Linked DNA regions of Myxosarcina sp. GI1. The protein of the gene in region 2 interacts with the protein of the main gene of each other region in a pairwise test. Links are inferred from orthologs where the notes say so. Each region holds a gene or a part of one and is shown on either strand. Other genes may lie near its edges. The genes, in order: def and KV40_RS13355.

Region 1 (6,340 bases), on a different replicon or contig from region 2:
AAAGGCTGAAATCGAGCAAACACAGGAGCAAATCAAAGCCTTTCAGTCAGCTTTATTGGCACAAGCCGAACAACACGTAGAAACTTTAATACCTGGCTATACTCACCTGCAACGGGCGCAGCCATTGAGTTTGGCTCATCATCTACTAGCCTATTTTCAAATGGCACAAAGAGATTGGGAAAGATTGGCTGACGTATATAAAAGAACAAATGTATCCCCTTTGGGCTGCGGTGCTTTAGCGGGAACGACTTTTCCTATAGATCGAGCATACAGTGCCAAATTGTTAGAATTCGATCGCCCTTATGAAAATAGTTTGGATGGAGTCAGCGATCGCGATTTTGCTATTGAATTTCTCTGCGCCGCTAGTCTGATTATGGTGCATTTGAGCCGCTTGAGTGAAGAAATGATTCTTTGGGCATCTCAAGAATTTAACTTTATTACTCTCAAAGATAGCTGCGCTACTGGTTCGAGCATCATGCCTCAAAAAAAGAATCCCGATATTCCCGAACTAGTGCGAGGCAAAACAGGTAGAGTTTTCGGACATCTTCAGGCTTTGCTGGTAATTATGAAAGGACTGCCGTTAGCTTATAACAAAGATTTGCAGGAAGACAAAGAAGGTATTTTTGATAGCGTTAAAACTGTTAAAAGTTGTCTGTCGGCAATGACAATATTGCTAAATGAAGGCATTGAATTTCGTACCGCCAGACTCAATGCTGCCGTAGCTGAAGATTTTTCCAATGCTACCGATGTTGCCGATTATCTGGCAGCCAAGCAGGTTCCATTTCGCGAAGCTTATAATTTAGTTGGCAAAGTAGTTAAAACTAGTTTGGCTGCGGGTAAACTACTCAAAGATTTAAGCTTGGAAGAATGGCAACAGATTCATCCCGCTTTTGAAGCCGACATCTATCAGGCGATCGCGCCAGAAAGAGTAGTATCGGCACGAAATAGTTATGGCGGTACTGGTTTTGAACGAGTCCGACAGGCGATCGCTGTTGCCAAATCTCAGCTAAATTCATAAATCCAATCGTTTTTTAAATTAGCTATTGTCTTATGCGTCGTACTTGGCGATTTATTTCTACCGTAATGGGCATTATTTTCCGCCACCCCGTGACGGGAACGACAATTATTCCTGTCTTGCCTGATGGACGTATCGTCCTGGTACAGCGCAGCGACTCAGAAAAATGGGGGCTGCCTGGGGGAATGGTAGACTGGGGAGAAGATATTCCTACTGCCGCTCGAAGAGAATTAGCTGAAGAAACGGGGTTAGAACTAGTCAACATCGAGCGTTTAATCGGTGTTTACTCCGATCCCTATCGCGATCCTCGCCTTCATTCAATTTCTGTTTTAGTAGAAGCTAAAGTTACAGGAGAGATAGAGATCGAAGATAAGTTGGAAATTTTACAGGCAAAAGCTTATTTACCCGAAGAATTACCCTTGGGCGATCTCAGCCACGACCACGACCGCCAGCTGAAAGATTACCTTGATGGCAAAATCGCGCTCGTTAAATAAAAATGAGTATAGAAAGTCGCCTCTACGAACATCTACAACAAATTGTCAGAGAAAGAGATCCCTATGTTGCTTCTGGCGGACACTTTCTGGTACGAGAATATATTCGCCAACAGCTAGAACTATTGGGAACGGTAACAATTCACGAATTTACGGTTAGAGAAAAAATTTACCAAAACTTAATTCTCGATTTGCCAGCAAGTAAAAATCGCAATTTACCACCTATTTTAATAGGAGCGCATTACGATGCCGTTCCTGGAACTCCAGGTGCGGATGATAACGCTACGGGAGTTGCTGTTTTGCTGGAAATGGCAAAGTACTTTAGCGATTGTCCGTTGAAATATCCTCTGAGGTTGGTCGCTTTTGATTTAGAAGAGTATGGCATGTTGGGTAGCACTGCTTATGCCCGAGCTCTCAAAGCTAAGGGACAAGCTTTGCGCCTGATGCTGTCGCTAGAAATGCTTGGCTACTGTGACGATACGCCTAACTCTCAGACCTATCCCGATCTAATTAAGCGTTTTTATCCCGATCGCGGTAATTTTATTGCTTTAGTAGGCAATTTGGCGGCTCTTGGCGATCTGTTTCACCTCAGTCGTCAGATAAAACGCCAGGGTACACCATGTCAGTTTTTGCCCGATCCTAGCAGTGGCAAGTGGATACCCCAAACAGGGTTGAGCGATCACTATCCTTTTTGGCAACAAGGATATCGCGCCATCATGATTACAGACACGGCTATGCTACGCAACCCCAACTATCATCGCTCTAGCGATACTATCGACAGCTTAGATCTCAATTTTTTAACCAATGTCTGTCAGAGTTTAATTGTGGCTATAGAAGCGATTTAAACTCAATCCGATTGTTTACCGTATGTAAGGTGGGCAAAGATCGCTTTGGTAATTGCCGACAACTGGAAGAAATTTGCCCATCCTACTCATTTATTGGATTTATCATTACCAGACTACAGCTGGTTATTGTTGATTTTGCTTGGCTTTAGTATCTTGTACTGCCGCCCAAAACAAGATCCCAGTTAAGGGAATGCTAGCTGCCAAAATAATACTGGTAGTCAAACTACCTAATTCGGGATTGCCAGAAGACAACTCAAAAACCGAACCAACTGCTGCAATTGCTGTAATACAGCAAAGCAATAGTAATACACCACTTTTAATTGTTATTGGTGTCACCTAAAGTTTACTCCTCTAATTTTGCTTTTAGTTTATTAAACTGGCTTGACTGCACCAAGATCGAATCCTTTTTTTTGTAATTCCGCTGTTAGTGCCAAATTGTTCTCAACGCGATCGACAAACATCACGCCGTTAAGATGATCCATTTCGTGCTGGATAACTCTAGATAATAAGCCAGTAGTTTTTAATTTACAAGGTTTTCCCCGTTCGTTCTTGTAGGATACTATAATCTCTTCGGGACGGGTGACTTCTAAATAAACCCCAGGAATACTCAAACATCCTTCTTCAGCTTTGCAGAGGCGATCGCCAAACTTAATAATTTTAGGATTGATTAACACTAAAGATGTATCTTCAGGCTTATTAGGTTCGCAATCAATCACGATTAACTGTTTATTAACGCCTACTTGAGGTGCTGCCAAACCAATACCGTCGGAACTGTACATAGTTTGCAGCATCTCTTCAATGAGAGAGGCAATTTTATCGTCTACTTTGGAAATGCGTTTGGCTGGTTGACGCAAGACGCGATCGCCTAAATAATGAAGTTCTAAAGGTGGTTGGGCTAATTTTTTCTTTTCTGTGGTGACTACAGAGGTCATATTTAAAGTAAATTATTATCTCTTTAATTATATTTTATCGTTAAATACTAATAGCTGTTGCTGTAGTGGATTTAAGATTTTCTAAAACCGCATTTAAATCGAAAACAATAGAGCGAGAAAACGGTAAAAGTTTACAGTTACTGAAAGCGTTCGCTCAAAATTTGTGACTCCAAATTAATTCTTGGCGATCGCGCAATTCAAGGTTCACGACCTCTAGCGGTCGAGCAAAAATACTAGTAATATTATCTAAAAGCCCATAGTTATCATTGTTGTTTGCGTTAGAGTTCAGCGCGATCTCAGCTTGTTTGCGATATTGCGATTCTCCCCCAGGATAAATAACCGTTCCCTGACAGCTAATTTCTGCATAGTAAAGATTTTGCTCTACTTTTACTGGTGATGAAGAAGAATTAAAACATTCGCTGTTGTTGCTAGATACCGATACTGTTTCGGCATACTTGGGATCGATAGTATAAAAAACTCTTAAGGCAGCATTTTCTAATCCGCGAGCGGGGAAAGCCGATTTATTGATAATCGAAGCCGTTACTAATGCTTGGTTTCTGGCTTTTTTAATATCTGTTTCTACATAAATTTGCTCTGTTTCTGGCGGCTCAAAAACAATATTGGCTGTAGGTTGACCGCCAAACTCAGCATACATTTTTGCCAACGCACCTGAAAACCCTGCGTTGTAGCCAATTGCCACTTCATTAGCAACCCAGTCGTTGCGATTGTCTTGCCAGTTGTCATGTTCGTCTGGTCCTCCTACCAAAGCACCAATCAACAGGTTGCGGCTTTGTGCGGGGTTGTTGCTATCGTTCGTCCAACTTCCATGAGCAGTTCGATGATGGGGATTTTGTGGATAATTATGACCATAGCCAATTAGATAACTGCGGTTATGGGGATTGTTTCCCAAAATATAGTTAATCTGACTTACGCCAAAATTAAAATAGCGGTCTGCCTTAGCAATTTCACCACGCTCTCGCAACCAGTCGCTATAGACAAAGCCGACAAAACTCGTATTGGCAGCTAGAGCCAGCGAACCCCATTTAGTCAAAAAAGCCAAACCTCCTGGAGTATACTGAATTTTTTCTCCCTGGTAGCCAGTAGACCAAAAATCCAACCAGGCTTCGGCTCTTTGCTGGTATTCTGGATCTTCAGTTTCTTTTGCCAACAAAACATAAACTCCGTAGGACTTATCGTCGGTAATAAAAGTATAGTTATAAGGTTTAGACATCGCCTGATATTCAGCGATCGCTTTACTTAAATATTCTCCACCATAACTGTAATTTTGAGCTTGCTTGGCTTTATGCAGCCAAATCGCTCCCCAAACCAACTCGTCTTGATAGCCACTGTAAGATTTGTAATATGGTACGGCTGCAGTGATACAGTCTGAATAAGCACCTCGATAGCGATCGGCAAATTCATAAAGACGTTCGGCTTTTGTTACTAACAAATTGGCATAATCAATATCGCCAGTTTTGCGAAATAAAATTGAGGCTGAAGCTAGCGCGGCAGAAGTTTCCGAGGCTAAATCCGAACCAGGACAATTAGTATCTATCTTGTATGCAGGTCGTTCCATTTGATAGCGAACTACTTCTGCCGCCCCCCACCAATTATGATCTAGTTCGGCGTTGCCTACCTGTCCGTATAGTACGTAATTTTCTGGAGTATCGTTAGCAAAAGCTTTTAAAAAATAATCTGTTACCCATCTAATGTTTTTAGTTAGAGCGTCTAGCTGTCCTGAGTTCTGGTAAGCATCGTAATATTCAATTCCTCCCCAAGCCAGAGTAGTTGCACTAGCCGCCATCGGAAACCCAAACTTAACGTGATCTCCAGCATCAAACCAACCACCACTTAGATCGATGCCGACATCTGCACCATCGTCAATGGCAGCATTCCCGCGCCAGGGAACACGATTCCAGTCAGGTAGCTCTCCTGCCTGCTGCGCTTCATAAAATAGTATCGATTTTTGTAAGGCTTCGCCGTAGTTAAACTGAGTTGTGGATTTTAGCGGCAAAGATGAGATAAAAAATACTAGTAGAAAAGAAATGATAGTACCAATTTTTTTAGTGCTTTTTAAACGAGCGATCTTGCCAATAGGTTTCATTACAGTTATGTAGTTTAATTAAATTAAAATTCTCCTTGCCAACGTTTTAATTGGTCATGTTCGGCTAAAAATTTTCGTATTTCTTCTAAATAAAGACGGCGATATTCTTCAAAACTGTATTTATTTACTTTTAGCCCAAAGCTGACAGGTTTTCCCTGTAAAATATCCGCAATTTCGTCGTTCACTGCTACAGAATAGTGACTGCCATCAAAAGTAAGATCGGGATTTTTAGTTATTCTTGAAGGTACGGTAAAATCGTACATCACATCGTAACTTTGAGCGAGTTGATAAGCTACTGTTAATTGGCAATCCATCAACCCCCTGCCATAGGTGTCATTGACTATACTCCAGGCTGAAACGGGCGGTATATAACCAATAAATTCAGCTTTGGGAAAGATTTGCCGTAAATTAGCAAACTGCTCGACGATAGAAAGATCGCATTTTTGCTGACTTTGAGGTTTGTAAAAATCGGGTCTGTATATTGGCTGCTGCGCGAAATCTGCTACTTCAAAATTGCGATCGTAATAGTTACTGGGATCGGGACTTATTCCCAGCAATGTCATTACTGAAAATAAAAAAACATCAGCCGATAAATATGCTTGAGTAAAAGACTGGGTGGCAACTGTATTAACATCAAATGCTTCGCGTTCTTTACGAGTTTTAATGACAAAGTTTAGTCCATCTACACCTATGTACACTTTTTTTGGCGTTAATCCCGTTTCTTTTAAAAACTTGGCATAATCGATAAAATCTTCTATTTCACCCCCTTTGAGCGCATAGTTGAAACAGTTTTGCTGTTGAAAATTAGAGGAATTCAAGGCAATAGCTCTAGAACTACCTAAAATTAAACAGTTATAGTTAACTTTATCTTTAGTTCTAAGATACAAATTGGTTTTAGTAACTCTTTCGTTAAAGGCAAAGTTTTTGCCAGTTAAGATATTTCCGTGACTGTA
Region 2 (6,350 bases):
GGCAACCGAACCGAGTAGGCTGCGTATAGCAATATCTAATCCAGGCACTTGTTTTAAGGCTGTAGTCGCCTGTAGATCTAGCGGATGGCGAAAGCGATCGGCTCTCAAGCCTATTAAAGTTTTTTTACTTAAGTCCATTGAGCAATTGATTAATGTTTAATTTTTAAGCAGACTCGGGTTTGGGGTAAGAAGTAGGATGAACTAGCAATTCGGCAGTAGAACGTTTTTCTACCATTTCTTTAGTAATAGTACAGCGACCAACATCCTTACGCGAAGGCAGTTCGTACATTACTTCCAACATCAATTCTTCAACAATACCTCGCAAGGCTCTCGCTCCAGTTTTACGGCGGTAAGCTTCTTTGGCGATCGCTCTGATGGCATCTTCAGTAAATTCTAACTGGATATTGTCCATCCCCAGCAGTTTTTGATACTGCTTGACTAGGGCATTGCGGGGTTTGGTCAAAATCTGTACTAGAGTATCTTCGTCAAGAGATTCCAAGGCAGCGGTTACGGGGATACGACCGACAAATTCGGGAATCATGCCAAATTTGACCAAGTCGTCTAATTCTAATTTTTGCAAGATATCGGCAGTGCGTTTTTCTTTGGAAGGTAGGGTTTCTCCCTGTTGGATAAAGCCCATAGATTTTTTACCGATGCGGCGTTCTACCACCTTATCTAAACCGACAAATGCCCCACCGCAGATAAAGAGAATATTTTTGGTATCGATTTGAATACAGTCTTGATAGGGATGCTTTCTACCTCCTTGAGGCGGAACGTTGGCTACCGTACCTTCCAACATTTTTAACAGAGCCTGCTGTACTCCTTCACCCGACACATCGCGAGTAATAGAGGGATTTTCACTTTTGCGAGCAATTTTATCGATTTCGTCGATATAAATAATTCCTCGTTGGGCTTCTTCCACATCTAAATCGGCAACTTGTAGCAACCGTAGCAAAATATTTTCTACGTCTTCTCCGACATATCCTGCTTCGGTGAGAGTGGTGGCATCGGCTACGGCAAAGGGAACCTGTAATATTCTTGCTAGAGTTTGTGCCAATAGAGTTTTACCACAGCCAGTTGGACCGATAAGCAGAACATTTGATTTTTGTAGTTCTACGGCATCGTCTTTATCGCGACCGCCATTAGTAAGACTGAGACGCTTGTAGTGATTGTACACTCCAACTGACAGAACCTTTTTAGCTTCTTCCTGTCCGATGACGTGTTCGTCCAGACAGTTTTTAATTTCTATAGGTTTGGGTATATCGTCAAAGGTCATGCCGCCAGAGCGTGATTTTCGTTTGGGCTTAGTTTCTCCTCCATTAGGTACGGAAGGAGCCGACATAACTGCTCCTTCCTCCATCAACTCCTCATCTAAAATCTCGTTACATAACTCTACGCATTCATCACAAATATACACCCCTGGACCTGCGATTAATTTTCTGACTTGTTCCTGTGATTTGCCGCAAAACGAACATTTTAAATGGGAGTCGTATTTAGACATTTATACCTCTAGATATCTAATATGAACTGAATTATTTAGGTAGTTAATTCTGCCGTTACCGACTTAGAAATCATGCGATCGATTAGACCATATTCTTTAGCTTCCTCAGAAGACATATAAAAATCTCTTTCGGTATCGGCAGCTATCTTGTCAAAAGGTTGACCTGTATGTTCGGCAATTAGTTCGTTAAGTCTTTGTTTGATGTAAAGAATTTCTCTTGCCTGAATTTCAATATCTACTGCTTGTCCCTGCGCTCCACCTAATGGTTGGTGAATCATAATTCTAGAGCTAGGAAGTGCCATGCGTTTTCCTTTGGTGCCTCCCGATAGCAAAAAAGCACCCATGCTGGCAGCAATACCATAACAGATTGTTACTACATCGGGTTGAATTTGCTGCATTGTGTCATAGATTGCCATTCCCGCATAAACAGAGCCGCCTGGAGAGTTGATATAGATTTGAATGTCTTTTTCTGGGTCTTCGGCTTCTAGATAAAGTAATTGTGCCACTATAGAGTCGGCAACTTTATCATCGATTGCCGTACCTAAAAACACAATTCTCTCTCTTAAAAGACGAGAATAAATATCAAATGCTCGTTCGCCAATACCCGATTGCTCGACGACCATAGGAATGACATTATTTTCTGTAAAAAGCGACTGTATTTTTGGTCGGTTTTTACTGGAGAAACTGTAGTGTGAATGCGATTCTAGCATAGGTTTGTGAGGGGAGATTTGTCGCGGTAATTTATAATAAATTTACTTTTTTCGATTTTTCTTAATTTTAAAAAACTGAAAACTCAGTCGATGTCTATTAACTATTATGCCTCACACTCTATAGTTAGCGGATAAAACTATTCCTTGGGATATCTACCCTTATGACTATTAAAAGACTGAGATAAAATATTGCAGCTCGACTGAGACAATGGCAAATCACATAAACATATAGATTTATTCTGATTCTGCCGACTCGCTTTCGGTAACAGTAGCTGCTTCGACTTCGATCGCCTCATCATCGGCTACGTTACTTTCTAAGGGAGCCGCAGTTTCAGAAGCTTCGGTGTCGGCTTCAGATTTTAGAGATCCTTCTGGAACGAGTTTAACCGTTACTTTCTCTCTCAGCCAGTCAAAAGTTTTTTCATTTATTAAATCTTCTGTCACCATTTTTTTCAACTTATCGCGATCGATGTCTTGAGAGTTGAGATTTGCTTCTACCTCTTTGATTTTATCGGCGATCGCCGTTTCCTCTGGCTTGAGTCCTTCTTTTTCGGCTATTGCCTCAATAATTTTGGCTTTTTTAAGATTTTCAATCGCCTCTGGTTTGGCACTTTCTCGCATTTGAGGTATGCGGTCTTTAGTTATCAGTTGATTTACATCCAAACCCATCTGCTGCATCTGCATTACGGTTTTAGTCAAAACATTAGTAACCTCTTCTTGAATCCAAGTTTCTGGTACTTCCAAACTGCTTTGTTCTAGTAAAGCCGCAGCGATCGCTTCATTAACATTATTTTTGGTGCGATTTTCTGCCTGTTCTTGAAACTGCTTGACCAGGGTTTCCCGCAGTGCGTCTAGAGTTTCAAATTCACCATTACTAGCTTCCTCGGCAAAATCGTCGTCTAATTCTGGCAATTCTTTAGTTTTTAGTTCTTTAAGAGTAATGCTAAATACGGCTGGTTTGCCAGCTAAATCTTCCTGGGGATAATCTTCGGGAAACGTGACAGAAACTTCTTTGGTTTCTTCGGGCTTCATGCCGACTATTCCTTCTACCATACCGGGAATGAGTTTGCCTTCTACTAATTCGACTTGAAAATCGGTGGCACTTCCACCTTCTATTTCTTCTCCTGTAGACAGCGTACCTTTAAAATCCACAAGAGCGACATCGCCCATTTCTGCTTCCCGATCTTCGATTGGCACCAAATCTGCCTGTTGCTGGCGTTGCTGTTCGAGGCGGTCTTCTACCTGTTGCGGATCGTAGACAATTTCTTCGGCTGTTACCTCAAGGTTATTGTAATCTCCCAGCTCTACCGTTGGCGGAACATCAACGGCGATCGCAAAAGTCAGGCTGTCTCCTGGATTGTACTGCTGTAAGAGTTCCTCAAAATTAGAACGCAAATTGTAGTTACCGAGAGCGTCAATTGCTTCTTGCTCGATCGCTTGGGGAATAGACTTTTGAATTAGCTCTTCTAAAGCAGCAGCTTTAATTCGCTGCTTGCCAATTCTTTGTAGTAGAATTTGACGGGGCACTTTACCCTTGCGAAACCCAGGAATATTGCTAGAGGTTGCAAGGCTGCTTACCATTTCTTCGTAAGCGTTATCCGAGGCTTCAGCGGAAATTTCTATTTCTAAACCTATTTGGCTGTCAGGAAGTTGTTCCTGGGTTACTTTCATCGATGCTTCTATCTCTATATTGTTTAGTTCTTTTTATTATGAATCTCGTTAGAGAAAAAGTAACTTAAAAATAAAATTAAGACTCGCTCTCAAGTAACGAAATTAACCAACGGTCAATTGACAACAAGACCTCGCGTTGTAAAGACGAGTCTTGAAGGACGGCTTTTGTTTCGGAGTAAACCTCCAAGGCTTCGATTGGGTATGGCGCGGTATCCTTGCCATCTCTTTCGCTCGAAATCGTGTCCTCTTCTGACTTGGTCAATTAACCACTAGCCATGATAGTACAACATTGCCAAGCGCAACATTTTATTACTTATTGTCTCAAATAGCTTATGGTACGATCGGGACTAGCTCGAAATTAGTTAAATTAACTTTATTTATTTTAGTATTTTAGTATCGGGAAGGGCGATCGCCTGGAAAATGAAAATTAAATTGGAGGTTATTGTAATTGTCTAAAGAAGTAAATATCGCTATTTTGGGAGCAACGGGGGCTGTAGGACAAGAACTGCTCGAACTGTTAGCAGAGCGTCAATTTCCCGTGAAAAATTTAAAGTTGCTGGCTTCTGCTCGCTCGGTAGGTAGTAAAATTGAATTTCAAGGTACCGAGCTAACTGTAGAAGAAGTTACTTCAGACTCTTTTGACGATGTCGATATCGTTTTGGCATCTGCTGGCGGTTCGACTTCCAAAGCCTGGGCTAAAACCGCAGTAAAGGCAGGTGCTGTAGTTATCGATAACTCTAGCGCGTTTCGGATGAACCCAGATGTACCTTTAGTAGTACCCGAAATTAATCCGCAAGCGGCAAGTAAACATCAGGGAATTATTGCCAACCCCAACTGTACGACAATTTTGATGGGACTGGCAATTTATCCCCTACATCGAGAACAGTCTCTCAAGCGGGTTGTGGTAGCTACTTATCAATCTGCTTCGGGTGCTGGTGCTAGAGCAATGGCGGAGTTAAAAACCCAGGCTAAAGCAATTTTAGCTGGGGAAACTCCCCAGGCTGAAGTTTTACCCCATCCCATCGCTTTCAATCTATTTCCCCATAATTCTCCCCTCGACGAACGGGGATATTGTGAGGAAGAAATGAAAATGGTCAATGAAACCAGAAAAATTTTTGACGCACCAGAACTAAAAGTTAGTGCAACCTGCGTTCGCGTACCCGTACTGAGAGCGCATTCAGAGACAGTTAACCTGGAATTCGAGCGTCCTTTTAGCGTCGAACGAGCCAGAGAAATTTTGGCTAACGCACCTGGAGTTAAATTGGTCGAAGATTGGCAGAGTAATTATTTTCCTATGCCCATAGATGCTACTGGCAAAGATCCAGTATTAGTAGGAAGGATTCGGCAAGATATTTCTCATCCTAATAGTTTAGAGCTATGGTTGTGTGGCGACCAAATTCGTAAAGGAGCAGCTTTGAATGCCGTACAGATAGCAGAACTTATGTTAGCGGAAAATTTGTTGACTACCTCTACTTCAATGGCAATTTGACAACAAAATAATTAGTGTTTAAGATTTACAAGCGATCGCGCCAATGACTAACGAACCTTTTGGTAGAGTAATTACGGCAATGGTAACTCCCTTTGCCGAAGATGGCAGTGTTGACTACACAGTTGCCGAAAAATTAGCCGTTTATTTAGTAGAAAACGGGAGTGATGGGGTGGTAGTTTGTGGTACTACTGGAGAATCTCCTACTTTGAGTTGGTCGGAAGAATACGAACTATTTAAAGTAGTCAAGCAAGCAGTAGGAAACAAAGCTAAAGTAATTGCAGGAACTGGCTCAAACTCTACCTCAGAAGCGATCGCGGCAACCCAGAAAGCTGCTAAACTGAATTTAGATGGTTCTTTGCAGGTAGTACCTTATTACAATAAACCACCACAAGCAGGGCTGTACAGACATTTTGAAGCGATCGCCAAAGCCTGTCCCGATTTACCGATGATGCTTTATAATGTTCCAGGACGTACTAGCCGTAATCTAGAAGCTACAACAGTAGCAAAGCTAGCCGAACTAGATAATATTTTGGCGATTAAAGAAGCTAGTGGTAGTGTCGAACAGGCTGGTCATATTCATCGCCTGTCACCAGAGTTGGCAATTTATTCTGGTGAAGATGTTTTAACTTTACCCCTACTAACGATGGGAGCAGTGGGAGTGGTCAGCGTAGCTTCTCACTTGGTAGGGAAGCAAATGCAGGAAATGATTTCGGCGTTTAGAGAAGGCAACAATCGAGGGGCAACTGCAATACAAATCGAGCTTTTGCCGTTATTTGAAGCTTTATTTATGACTACTAATCCCATTCCTGTAAAGACAGCATTAAATTTACAAGGATGGAATGTCGGTAGTTTGCGTTCTCCTCTTTGCGAGTTAGAATTAAGTTCGACTGAAAAATTAAAAGCAACTTTAGCTCAACTAAATATACTGTGAATTTGTTGTTATTACTTATTTATTTCGTTACTATTTAATAATCTATTT

Evidence for each region.
Region 1: the proteins of KV40_RS13355 (region 2) and def interact in binary tests that used the Escherichia coli proteins (3 or more experiments, as listed by UniProt). The link is inferred for Myxosarcina sp. GI1 from one-to-one orthologs.

What each region holds. Positions count from the first base shown.
Region 1 is NZ_JRFE01000026.1:59,282-65,621, forward strand. Bases 1,504-4,469 are described here. They hold def (peptide deformylase), read right to left. Parts: upstream 3,284-4,469; coding sequence 2,723-3,283; downstream 1,504-2,722. Other genes in these bases: KV40_RS20490 (NUDIX hydrolase), read left to right, coding at 1,504-1,509; KV40_RS20495 (M28 family peptidase), read left to right, coding at 1,512-2,351; KV40_RS20500 (hypothetical protein), read right to left, coding at 2,475-2,678; KV40_RS20510 (glycoside hydrolase family 9 protein), read right to left, coding at 3,438-4,469. In the rest of the region: argH (argininosuccinate lyase), read left to right, coding at 1-1,018; more of KV40_RS20490, read left to right, coding at 1,051-1,503; more of KV40_RS20510, read right to left, coding at 4,470-5,387; KV40_RS20515 (hypothetical protein), read right to left, coding at 5,411-6,340. UniProt on the Escherichia coli protein: Removes the formyl group from the N-terminal Met of newly synthesized proteins. Requires at least a dipeptide for an efficient rate of reaction. N-terminal L-methionine is a prerequisite for activity but the enzyme has broad specificity at other positions.
Region 2 is NZ_JRFE01000017.1:106,512-112,861, forward strand. Bases 3,375-6,350 are described here. They hold KV40_RS13355 (aspartate-semialdehyde dehydrogenase), read left to right. Parts: upstream 3,375-4,330; coding sequence 4,331-5,371; downstream 5,372-6,350. Other genes in these bases: tig (trigger factor), read right to left, coding at 3,375-3,882; dapA (4-hydroxy-tetrahydrodipicolinate synthase), read left to right, coding at 5,415-6,302. Also shown: KV40_RS13335 (M48 family metallopeptidase), read right to left, coding at 1-138; ATP-dependent protease ATP-binding subunit ClpX, read right to left, coding at 164-1,501; ATP-dependent Clp endopeptidase proteolytic subunit ClpP, read right to left, coding at 1,537-2,211; more of tig, read right to left, coding at 2,446-3,374.